One region of the Neobacillus sp. NPDC097160 genome, then DNA from elsewhere that is predicted to be linked to it. Evidence: predicted binding sites of a transcription regulator. Region 1 holds the regulator's gene; each other region holds the start of a gene.
What was found. The regulator LexA, encoded in region 1, represses DNA repair genes until DNA is damaged. The targets are predictions, from matches to a motif close to CGAACATATGTTCG.
Positions count from the first base shown of each region.

Region 2: a site for LexA is predicted at 1,496-1,509, ahead of ACIQXV_RS04765 (YqzH family protein). Genes of this name have one in related genera too.
Region 3: a site for LexA is predicted at 1,815-1,828, ahead of parE (DNA topoisomerase IV subunit B). Genes of this name have one in related genera too.

Region 1 covers NZ_JBIWDU010000020.1:102,639-106,422, reverse strand. Annotated here, with positions in the region: gene ACIQXV_RS24460 (DUF896 domain-containing protein) at 1-220, opposite strand, end outside; gene ACIQXV_RS24455 (YneB family resolvase-like protein) at 295-942, opposite strand; gene yneA (cell division suppressor protein YneA) at 955-1,281, opposite strand; gene lexA (transcriptional repressor LexA) at 1,443-2,066, shown strand; gene ACIQXV_RS24440 (DUF4257 domain-containing protein) at 2,269-2,556, shown strand; gene glnA (type I glutamate--ammonia ligase) at 2,616-3,784, opposite strand, start outside.
Region 2 covers NZ_JBIWDU010000003.1:97,848-101,631, forward strand. Annotated here, with positions in the region: gene ACIQXV_RS04760 (DEAD/DEAH box helicase) at 1-1,111, shown strand, start outside; gene ACIQXV_RS04765 (YqzH family protein) at 1,235-1,426, opposite strand; gene ACIQXV_RS04770 (Y-family DNA polymerase) at 1,573-2,832, shown strand; gene ACIQXV_RS04775 (YolD-like family protein) at 2,851-3,186, shown strand; gene ACIQXV_RS04780 (CDGSH iron-sulfur domain-containing protein) at 3,227-3,433, opposite strand; gene ACIQXV_RS04785 (iron-sulfur cluster biosynthesis family protein) at 3,569-3,784, shown strand, end outside.
Region 3 covers NZ_JBIWDU010000005.1:151,959-155,742, reverse strand. Annotated here, with positions in the region: gene parE (DNA topoisomerase IV subunit B) at 1-1,727, opposite strand, end outside; gene ACIQXV_RS09090 (CoA-binding protein) at 2,014-2,439, opposite strand; gene ACIQXV_RS09085 (sensor histidine kinase) at 2,545-3,396, opposite strand; gene ACIQXV_RS09080 (glycosyl hydrolase family 18 protein) at 3,661-3,784, opposite strand, start outside.

The sequences.
Region 1 (3,784 bases):
TGTTTTTCTTTCTTGCTTTCAGTTTATCAGGTGTTACATCGTTGCCATCTGGATCAATAAATTTTGTATTTGTTAAAGTATCAAGCATATTGGAGCGAAAAACTGCCAAATACTCACTTCTTAATTTCGATTGTTCCTTTGCTTCTAGTTCTGTCAAACCAGATGATTTGGCCTTTCTTGCCAGCTCATTAATTCGATCCATTTTTTCTTTGGTTAGCATTTCGGAACCTCCCTTTCAAAAATCTAAGCCACCTGATTTTACTAAATAAAAAACCTTCTGACAAGGCAAAAGCTCTACTCATTTTGTGATTCCATATATTCTTGGTATCTTCTATGTACGGTTGCCTTTGAAACTTTATACCCAAAGCCTCTAAGTGTTGCGGCTATTTCTGCAAAGGTTAAGTCATTGTTTCTCAACCTGATAATTTGTTCAATTGGGACTTCGATTTTTTCTCTGCCAGAGTCTTTGCCCAGATTTTTTAAATTATTTTGCGGTTCATACCCTTGTTCAACCGCTCGTTTCATGCCGCGTTTTATTTTCACATTATGAAGCTTTCGTTGATATTCTTCCACCATACTGACGATTTTCAACACCATCGAATCCGATTCTGACAGTTCCAATTCACCATTATGGGAAATACTATAAAGTTTAATTCCTTCTTTTAAGATACAATGCAGCAGGGCAATTTTGGCGTTTCCTCTTCCAAGCCGTGTTTCGTCCTGGATCAATAATGCCTGTACTTGTGGATCCTTTATTCGTTCTAATACCTGTAGTATGCCATCTCTTTCAAAATCATAACCACTCGCTTTTTCTTTTATTATGGCATCGATTTCAAATTGGCACTGTTTCGCGAGATGAATCAGTTCCTCTTCCTGACGATTTAATGATGTTTCCTGGGTTTCTTTATTCGTGCTGACACGGCAGTATATGATTGCTTTCATAAAATTTCCTTTCTATTCTTCAGGGGCACTAGCTAGTTCTGTTGTTTGCAAAGATATCTTTTTGCTAACCGGAATGACGATCTCTTCGCCCGGAAAAATTTGATCACTGATGTTTTCATTATGCTTCTTTACCCAACTTACGAACTCATCATTTGATAATGAATGCTTCCCGGCATATTGGTTAGAAAGTTGCCAAAGCGTATCACCTTCTGAAATTGTTACCTTAACATATTGATCCTGGTCATTTGCATGATGTTGAAATGATAATATGAAGGCAAAGGTACAGCTTACAATGATAAGAATAATAGCATAGGAGTATTGCTTACATAATTTTTTCATGTTTTTACACCTCTTATAGGAATATACGTTCTCTTCAAGTTAATTTTATTATAATCCGAACGTTTGTTTGTTGTCAACTATTTTTTCGAACTTATGTTTGTATAAACTACCAGAACATGCTATAATAAAGACAACATTAACCAGGCGAGGTGCATTTTATCATGGTAAAAATATCAAAACGGCAGCAGGATATCCTCGATTTCATTAAAGCAGAGGTTAAAAGTAAAGGATACCCACCTTCCGTGAGAGAAATTGGCGAAGCTGTTGGACTTGCATCCAGCTCTACTGTTCACGGCCATTTAGCTAGATTGGAAAGCAAAGGACTTATCAGACGAGACCCTACCAAACCAAGAGCTATTGAAATTTTAGAAGTGGACGAGGCAGCACATATACCAAGAAACAAAGTTGTAAATGTTCCAGTAGTTGGGAAAGTTACCGCAGGTCTTCCCATTACGGCAATCGAAAATGTGGAAGAGTATTTTCCACTTCCGGAAAGCATGGCTCCCGCTGATGAGCATGTCTTTATGCTGGAAATCATGGGTGAAAGTATGATAGAAGCCGGGATTCTTGACGGGGATTACGTGATTGTGAAGCAGCAGCAAACCGCTAATAACGGTGAGATTGTCGTTGCGATGACCGAGGAAGACGAAGCAACATGTAAAAGATTTTTTAAGGAAAAGGACTACATTCGCCTGCAGCCGGAAAACTCTACCATGGATCCGATTATTTTAAGAAATGTTTCGATTCTAGGAAAAGTCATTGGTGTTTATCGACATATTCATTAAAATCAAAAAAGCTGGGCATATGTCCGGCTCTTTTTTATGCTATTTTATTGGGAAAAATTTATAAAAGTACAACATCCTGGATAAATATATGGAAAATTCAGTATTTTTACTCATGCTCATATTGGAAATATTAAATATAATAATAGTACACCATGATTTACCTTAGGTCCCAAAATAATAGGCTTAAGGAGTGTGAGAAACAGTGTTAACGGACATTATTTTCTCGTTAGTTATTGGTGGGTCGGTAGGGATTATTGGACATGTTCGAAAGTATGGAAAACTCGTCATGCCTCGAAAAACGAAAAGGTTCATTTATCTCGGTTTTCTAGAAGAATTGCTTCTAGGTGCAGTTGCGTCCCTTCTCCTCGTCTTGTATACCGCTCCAAATTCATTGGTGGAAATCATTTTTTTTTCCGCTATAGCAGGAATTGGTGGTGATACCGTTCTTTCTGGATTCAAACTGTTGAAACAAAACAGTGAAGAAAAATAACAAAAAAACACCCAGTACGTGGATGTAATCCAATCTGGGTGTTTTGCTTATGCTTATTTTTAGTACATGCTCATATATTGGTCTCGTTCCCATTGGTGAACAACGGTGCGGAACATATCCCATTCGATCTCTTTTGCCTCAACGAAGTGTTCGAAGATGTGCTCTCCAAGACCGGAAACAATCACTTCATCTTCCTTTAATAGATCCAATGCTTGTGCTAATGTTGCAGGAAGATCGATGATTCCTTCTTCGATTCTTTCTTCCTTGCTCATAACATAGATGTTACGATCCACCGGTGCAGGAGGAGTTAATTTATTTTTAATTCCTTCTAGGCCTGCTTTTAGAAGCACTGCCATTGCCAAATATGGATTTGCTGCAGGGTCTACGCTCCGCACTTCGACACGTGTACTTAATCCGCGTGATGCCGGAATACGGATTAATGGTGAACGGTTTTGTGCAGACCATGCCACATAACATGGTGCCTCATAACCAGGAACTAGACGCTTAAAAGAGTTAACGGTAGGATTAGTTACTGCTGTAAAGCTTGGTGCGTGTTTTAGAATTCCCGCGATGAAATGACGGGCATTGTCACTCATCTGAAGGTCACCAGTTGGCTCATAGAAAGCATTTTCTCCATTTTTAAATAAAGAAAGATTCATGTGCATTCCAGATCCATTGACACCGAATAATGGTTTTGGCATAAATGTTGCATGTAAACCATGTTTACGCGCAATTGTTTTTACTACAAGTTTGAACGTTTGAATTTGATCACAAGCTGTTAATGCGTCAGCATATTTAAAGTCAATTTCATGCTGTCCTGGTGCTACTTCATGGTGTGAAGCTTCGATTTCAAAGCCCATTTCTTCTAACTCAAGTACGATATCACGGCGGCAGTTTTCACCTAAATCTGTTGGTGCTAAATCAAAATAACCGGCTTGGTCATTCAATTCTAGCGTAGGCTCACCTTTTTCATCTAATTTAAATAGGAAGAATTCTGGTTCAGGTCCAAGATTAAAGCTTGTGAAGCCAAGCTCTTCCATTTCTTTTAATACCCTTTTTAAGTTATTACGGGGGTCACCTGCAAACGGGTTTCCATCAGGAGTATGAATATCACAAATTAAACGAGCAACCTTTCCTTTTTCAGCTGTCCAAGGGAAAACCACCCATGTATCTAGATCAGGATAAAGCTGCATATCAGATTCTTCAATCCTTACGAAGCCTTCGATAG
Region 2 (3,784 bases), on a different contig from region 1:
CGGTAATCAGGCTGAACGGTCCCATATTCAAAAGGAAGCCACAGATATGGACGTGATCATCACATCCTATCCACTGCTGCGGCGGGATATCAAATGGTATGAGAAAAAAACCTTCCATTCGGTATTTTTTGATGAGGCCCAAGCCTTTAAGAATCCGATAACCCAGACTGCACGTGCGGTAAAAAGACTTAAGGCTGATTACCGGTTTGCGCTTACCGGTACACCTGTAGAGAATTCACTGGAAGAATTGTGGTCCATTTTTCACGTGGTATTTCCTGAACTATTCAAGGGACTAAAAGAATACAGCAATCTAACAAGAAAGAAAATTGCGCGAAGAGTCCGTCCCTTTTTGCTGCGGAGGATGAAGGAGGATGTGGCTTCCGAGCTTCCGGAAAAATTGGAATTCGTGGAGACAGCAGAGCTGTTCCCGGAGCAAAAGAAGCTGTATGCCGCATACTTGGCGAAGCTCAGGGAAGATACGCTGAAACATCTTGATAAGGACACGATTCGGAAAAATCGGATCAAAATTCTCGCTGGTTTGACCAGATTGCGACAGATTTGCTGTCATCCTTCTTTGTTTGTGGACGGGTATCAAGGTCGTTCTGCGAAATTTGAAATGCTGCTAAGAATCATAGAGGAGTCTAGGCTTTCCGGACGTAGAGTGCTGATTTTTTCCCAGTTCACGAAAATGCTTGAGTTAATCGGGAGAAATTTAGCGCTTAAGGGGCTTCCATTTTTCTACCTGGATGGCGGGACTCCATCTGAAGAACGATTGGAAACCTGCAATCGGTTTAATGAAGGGGAACGTGACTTTTTTCTGATCTCGTTGAAGGCGGGAGGAACAGGGCTTAATCTGACGGGAGCGGATACGGTTATCTTATATGACATTTGGTGGAATCCTGCGGTCGAAGAACAGGCTGCCGACCGGGCGCACCGCATTGGTCAGAAAAACGTCGTCCAAGTCATCAAACTCATTACTCGCGGCACCATTGAAGAGAAAATCAGCGAATTGCAGGACAAAAAGAGACACTTGATTGAAGAAATTATCGATTCTGAGGAACGGGAGAGTTCTGGTTTAACGGAAGAGGACATTATGGAAATCTTATCTTAAAAAAACTCATGAGGACAGTTTTGAGGAAGTTGGCCCCATTATTGTCCGCATGAGCCCTTCATGAGGACAGACCGCATGGTTTCATTTCGATTACTGTCCCATGATTTCCTCTATAATCAACAGTTAGTCTGCCAAAAACTCATATACGACATCATTGACAACCTCATATAGATCTGCAGTTGGATCCTCTTCTTTTAATTGAAAAATCCGCCCAGTCAACACTTCTAAATCACTGTCACCAATCGGCACGGAATCCCCCTCATAATACTGTTTAAAACAGTTCTTAATCATTTTGACCACAAGTTTTTTCTCCATCGACACACACCTCTCCACCATTATACTGCTTTTTGTAATCGAAAGCCTGTGAAAAAATTCCATTGAATACGAACGCATATTCGCTTAAAATATGAATATGATAATAAGGAACTAATGTTCGATAATTTAACTATGGGGGAAAAGTCATGGTCGATTACAGCGCATTACCGAAAAATAAAATTTTATGCGTGGACATGAAAAGCTTTTATGCGAGCTGTGCCGCTGTCATACTCGGGCTCGACCCTTTGAATTGCTATTTAGCGGTAGCCGGAAACAAAGAGCGGCAGGGAAGTGTCGTGCTTGCTGCTTCACCGCGGCTAAAAAAGGAATTTGGCATCAAAACAGGCTCACGGCTGTTTGAGATTCCAAAAGATCCGCGTATTCAAATAGAGGAGCCGAAAATGGCCACGTATTTGCGGATTGCAACAGAAATTTCCCGTGTGTTTAACCGCTATGTGCCAAAAGAAGCCATTCATGTCTATAGCGTCGATGAGAGCTTTATTAAAGTGGATGGTGCACTTCATTTGTGGGGGGATGCTCATACCATTGCCCAAAAAATAAGAGATGATATTGAACGCGAATTTCAGCTGCCGTGTGCCGTCGGAATTGGCCCTAATATGTTACTTGCAAAGCTTTGCCTTGATCTTGATGCCAAGAAAAAGGGAGTGGCGGAGTGGACATTTGAAGATGTCGAGACAAAGCTGTGGAACGTATCGCCGCTTCGGGAAATGTGGGGAATTGGCAGGCGCGTGGAAAAAACCTTAAATGGCATGGGCATTTTCACGGTCGGTCAGCTGGCTCGTTATGATTTAGAAAAGCTGGAAAAGAAATTCGGCATTATGGGGAACCAGCTTTATTACCATGCCTGGGGAGTGGATCTTTCCGATTTGGGGGCACCAATTATCCAAGGGCAGATCAGCTTTGGAAAAAGTCAAATTCTGTTAAGGGATTACAAAAAGGAGGAGGAAATTAAGGCGGTTATTTTAGAAATGTGTGAGGAAGTCGCCCGAAGAGCGAGGACACATCGAAAAGCGGGGAGAACAATCAGTCTCGGAGTTGGCTACAGTCAAGATGAGTTTGGCGGCGGTTTTCATCGCTCCAGAACCATCCAACAGCCAACGAATGTGACGATGGAGCTTTACCGTGTCTGCCTTGAATTGTTTCATGAACATTATACTGGTAAAACGGTACGGCAAATTTCGATTGCTATTAGTAATATTATCGACGACTACGAGCTTCAACTCGATCTTTTTGACATGGGTGCCTATAAGAGGAGGGAGCTTGGCTATGTAGTAGATTCTGTTCGCAAGCGCTTCGGTTCAGGTTCCTTGCTCCGCGCTGTTTCTTATACAGCTGCAGGAACTGCGAAGCACCGGGCAACACTCGTTGGCGGACATAAAATGTGATGAAAGAAGGCGAGACGTATGATTCGTGACCGTGGAAGAATCAAATGGACGTCGATGATGCTTCCTGAGCACGTGAAACTGCTCAGGGATTGGGTAAAAGAAGATGGGTACGAACAGAAAAGAGAAATGGATGAGCAGCAGCTTGAGCTTATGAATGACACCTTATCCGAAGCAATTGAATTTGATCAGTTTGTTACGATTACTCATTATCGGAATCGGAATTATGAGATCGTGATTGGAAAAATTCATTACTGGGATGAACTAACGCAAAGGATTCATATTGTAGACCGTTTTGAAGAAGTGCACCGGATTCCGATTGATACAATCGCCGACATCAGGATGACCAATTTATAAAAAAGAGCGGCTCCCTAAGGAAAGCCGCACTCTTAAACACTTAATCTTCTTTTGGAACCCGAACTTGGGATTCAAGGTTCCCTTTATGCGAGCCATCGCAAAACGGTTTATTTTTAGACAAACCGCAGCGGCAAAGAGAAAAGGATGGTTTTGTTGTATACACATTGCCTTGGCCATCGAGCAATTCTACATCACCGGTAATTCTAAGTGAACCATTATCATTTACTTTGATTTGAACTTTTGACATAAAGAGCCCCCCTTTTAACTTTGAGATTAACTGGTATAACAGGAAAATGCAAACAAAAGATTACGAGCAAAAAAATAAGCAGCCCCTAAAACATGTGATACAATCATTATATGCTAGAAGAGGGGTGCTTTAAACGTGGAAATAATCATTACAGAAGCTGCAGCTAAAAAAATAACTGAGCGAACAAAAGGTCATGAAGGTTACCTAAAACTAAAATATGATACAGACGGCTGTGGCTGTGCGGTAAACGGAGTAGTAGCCTTGTGGTTTGTTCCGGAAATAGATGAAGATGAAATCGCAATTGAAACAAATGAGAGAACGGTTTATCTAGAAAAATCAAAAATAGTATTC
Region 3 (3,784 bases), on a different contig from region 1:
CTTTGAATGATATAGCCGCGGCCGACTTTTTTGATGGCACCCTGCAGTTCATCATCATTCCACGCATACTCAATGATTTCTTTTTTACCTGTCCCTTTACTTACTTTATAAAGTGGCGGAAGAGCAATAAACACTTTGCCCGATTCAATGAGCGGCTTCATATAGCGGTAAAAGAATGTTAACAATAATACTTGAATATGTGCACCATCCGTATCGGCATCCGTCATAATGACGATTTTATCATAGTTGATATCTTCAACGTTAAAGTCAGAACCAACGCCGCCGCCAACCGCATGAATAATTGTATTGATTTCTTCATTTTTAAAAATATCCGCCAGTTTTGCTTTTTCGGTATTGATTACTTTACCCCTTAACGGAAGAACTGCCTGAAAGCGGCGGTCACGGCCTTGCTTCGCTGAACCACCTGCAGAATCACCCTCGACTAAGTAAAGTTCATTTTTTTGCGGATTACGAGATTGTGCTGGTGTTAGTTTACCGGATAAAAGGGCTTCCCCGCGCTTTCGTTTTTTTCCGCTTCGTGCATCTTCACGAGCTTTCCTTGCAGCCTCACGTGCTTGGTAGGCTTTTATCGATTTTTTAATGAGCAATGAGCTTATATCAGGATTTTCTTCAAGAAAATAGGTGAGGTGTTCAGACACAACAGCATCAACAGCCGATCTGGCTTCGCTCGTTCCCAGTTTCCCTTTCGTTTGTCCTTCAAATTGGAGCAGTTCTTCAGGGATTCTAACGGATATAATCGCTGATAACCCTTCGCGAATATCTGAACCATCTAGGTTCTTGTCTTTTTCTTTTAACAAAGAGACCTTGCGGGCATAATCGTTGAATACCCGAGTCATGGCTGTTCTAGCGCCTGCCTCATGGGTACCGCCGTCCTTAGTGCGGACATTGTTGACAAATGATAGCACATTTTCCGAATAGCCATCATTAAATTGAAAGGCAAAATCAACTTCAATCCCATTTTGTGCCCCTTCTAAGCTGACAACAGCATGAAGGACATCCTTCTCTTCGTTTAAATATTCAACAAAAGCTTCAATCCCATTTTCATAATGAAACACTTCATGAAGGTCATTTCGGTCGTCATGGATTTCAATTTTTAAACCTTTTAGCAAAAAGGCCGACTCTCTTAACCTCTCACATAAGGTTTCGAAGTTATAAGTAGTTGTCGAAAAAATAGACGAGTCCGGCTTAAAATGAATCGTCGTCCCTGATTGATTGGTTTTACCGATTTTTTCTAGTGTTGTCACAGGCTTACCACCATTTTCAAAGCGCTGTTCATAAACAAATCCGTCTCGTTTAATCGTGACGGTTAATGATTCTGATAACGCATTGACGACAGAAGCACCAACACCATGCAGACCGCCACTTGTCTTATAGCCGCCTTGGCCAAATTTACCACCGGCATGAAGTACTGTTAAGATGACCTCAGGTGTGGGTTTCCCCATTTTATGCATTCCTGTAGGCATTCCGCGTCCCTTATCAATTACGCTAATGGAATTGTCTTTGTGTATTTTTACAATGATTTGATCACCAAAGCCACCAAGCGCCTCATCGACTGAGTTGTCAACAATCTCATAAACAAGATGGTGGAGGCCGCGTGAATCGGTGCTGCCAATGTACATTCCAGGTCGCTTTCTAACTGCCTCAAGACCTTCTAGTACCTGTATGGCATCATCATTATAATCAAAAGCTTGCTGATTCCTTGCCACTAAAATACCCCTCTCATACATTACAAAAAAAACTAACTGATAAATTATTCGTTTAAAAGTATCATGTATTCGTTTATTTAAGTAAATAGAACTTATGTTCGCCACTTTTATTTTAACACATTTCTTGCGGCGTCTATGCTTAATTGTAGCGATTTATTTCGATTTGGCAAATATGTATTTTAAAATACCCCTATTTGGCCGCTTGTTTTTTACACAATTTAGGCAAAGAAAAAGAAAAAACTGCCAATGATCAGCAGTTTTTTTGAAGAGAAATGACGTTTATTTGTTATGGCAGGTTCCTTGTTAATGCATGTTCAACCTTAATACAACGATCCATGACAACTGTATAGCCCTTTTCCTTTAAAAACGTATATGCTTCTTCATTCGCTAGTCCAAGCTGTGCCCAATAGACGTCTGCATCGATTTCGTCAAATTCCTTTGCTACATCAAACAATTGCTCTGAGCGGCGAAATACGTTTACGATGTCAACATGTCCCTCAATCTCATTTAAGGATGCCACTGCCTTAACACCAAGAATCTCGCCATCAAATGTTGGATTTACTGGAATAATTTCATATCCGGCTTTTTGCATCACAGCAGAAACTTGATAAGAAGTGCGGTCAGGTTTATTACTTAAACCAACTACTGCAATTCTTTTGGCTTTTTTTAAAATAGCACCAATTTCCTCACGACTTGGATTCTCTATTGCCAAGATAACCACCCCTATAAATTGTTTCCTTTATTTTACCTCTTTTTACAATAAAAATATAATAAAACGTTTTCAATAGAAAAGCGGAAGAGCGCTCCAACTGAATGATTATACCGACACAAGTTCCTGTTTCATTGCAGCGGTAATCTTTGGTACGGATAGGCTGATTCGGGCTCCATCACTGGTGTTTTCAACCGAGATATTGCCGTTCATCTTTTCAAGAATCAGCTTTGTTAGATATAGGCCGAGACCAGTTCCGTTTTCCCTTGTGGTAAAATAGGGCTCGAAAACCTTCTTTAGAAGGATCGGCTGGATTCCGCCGGCATTATCAATGAATTCCGCTGTAACGAATTCTCCTGTTTCACTAATTTTTATCGATAGTTTTCGATGGCTAATGTTCTTTTGAACAAAGGCGTCCCGGGCATTTGTTAAAACATTTAGGACAACCTGGCTATATTCATTCGGGTAGCCGTAGGCCATCTGTTGTCCCCTGTATTCAAAAGCCACCTGGATCTCATGGTTTTTTAAACTTATAGAAAAGATTGACAAGGCCTCTTCAATCGAATCTCCAACGGAAAATAGTGTTTTTTCCCGATTCGGTTTATAGAATTTACGAAAATCATTTATTGTACGGGACATATGTTTAATTTGGAGCATACTCTCCCTTGTGAATCGATCAATGTATTGCTCGTTCATTTCGCCAAATTCGAGTACCTCTCTTAAGTCATGCATTAATAACGATAAATTATTTAGCGGTTGGCGCCATTGGTGCCCTATACTGGCTACCATACCTCCCATGGCCGCAAGTCTGGATTGTTCGATTAATAGATTTTCCATCTGCTTATTTTTGGCCGCTTCTTCCTGGACCCTTTTTTCTAAATACCGATTTTGGTGTACCATTAAATCATACCTTTTTAGCAAGTCATGATTATTTTTTTCAATTTCTGATTGATCTTTCATACGTGCTCACCCCCTAAATTTGACTAAGAAAATATAAGACAAACCGACCAATATTCGTGTCGACTCGGCCGGTTTTTGCTTGTTTATTTGATTTTATCTAAATTATAGGGGCTCTATACACAGCTTTCAATGAATTAACAAATGGTTTGAAAATTCTCCATATTTTTGTAATAAAATTGACGTTAATTGTTCTTAGTTTGGAGAATTTAAAAAAACAAAAAGGAAATAATAAAGGATCTGCCTAACGATCCTTTACTATTTCCCTCATTTTTGGGTTACTACATTGTCAGCATTTAAATTTAATGTCGTCCAGGCGGTTAAGTCGCCGAATACCCTAGACCAAGTCCCAATTCCAGCCAATTGATAGGTTGCAGCTAAATCGGCTCGT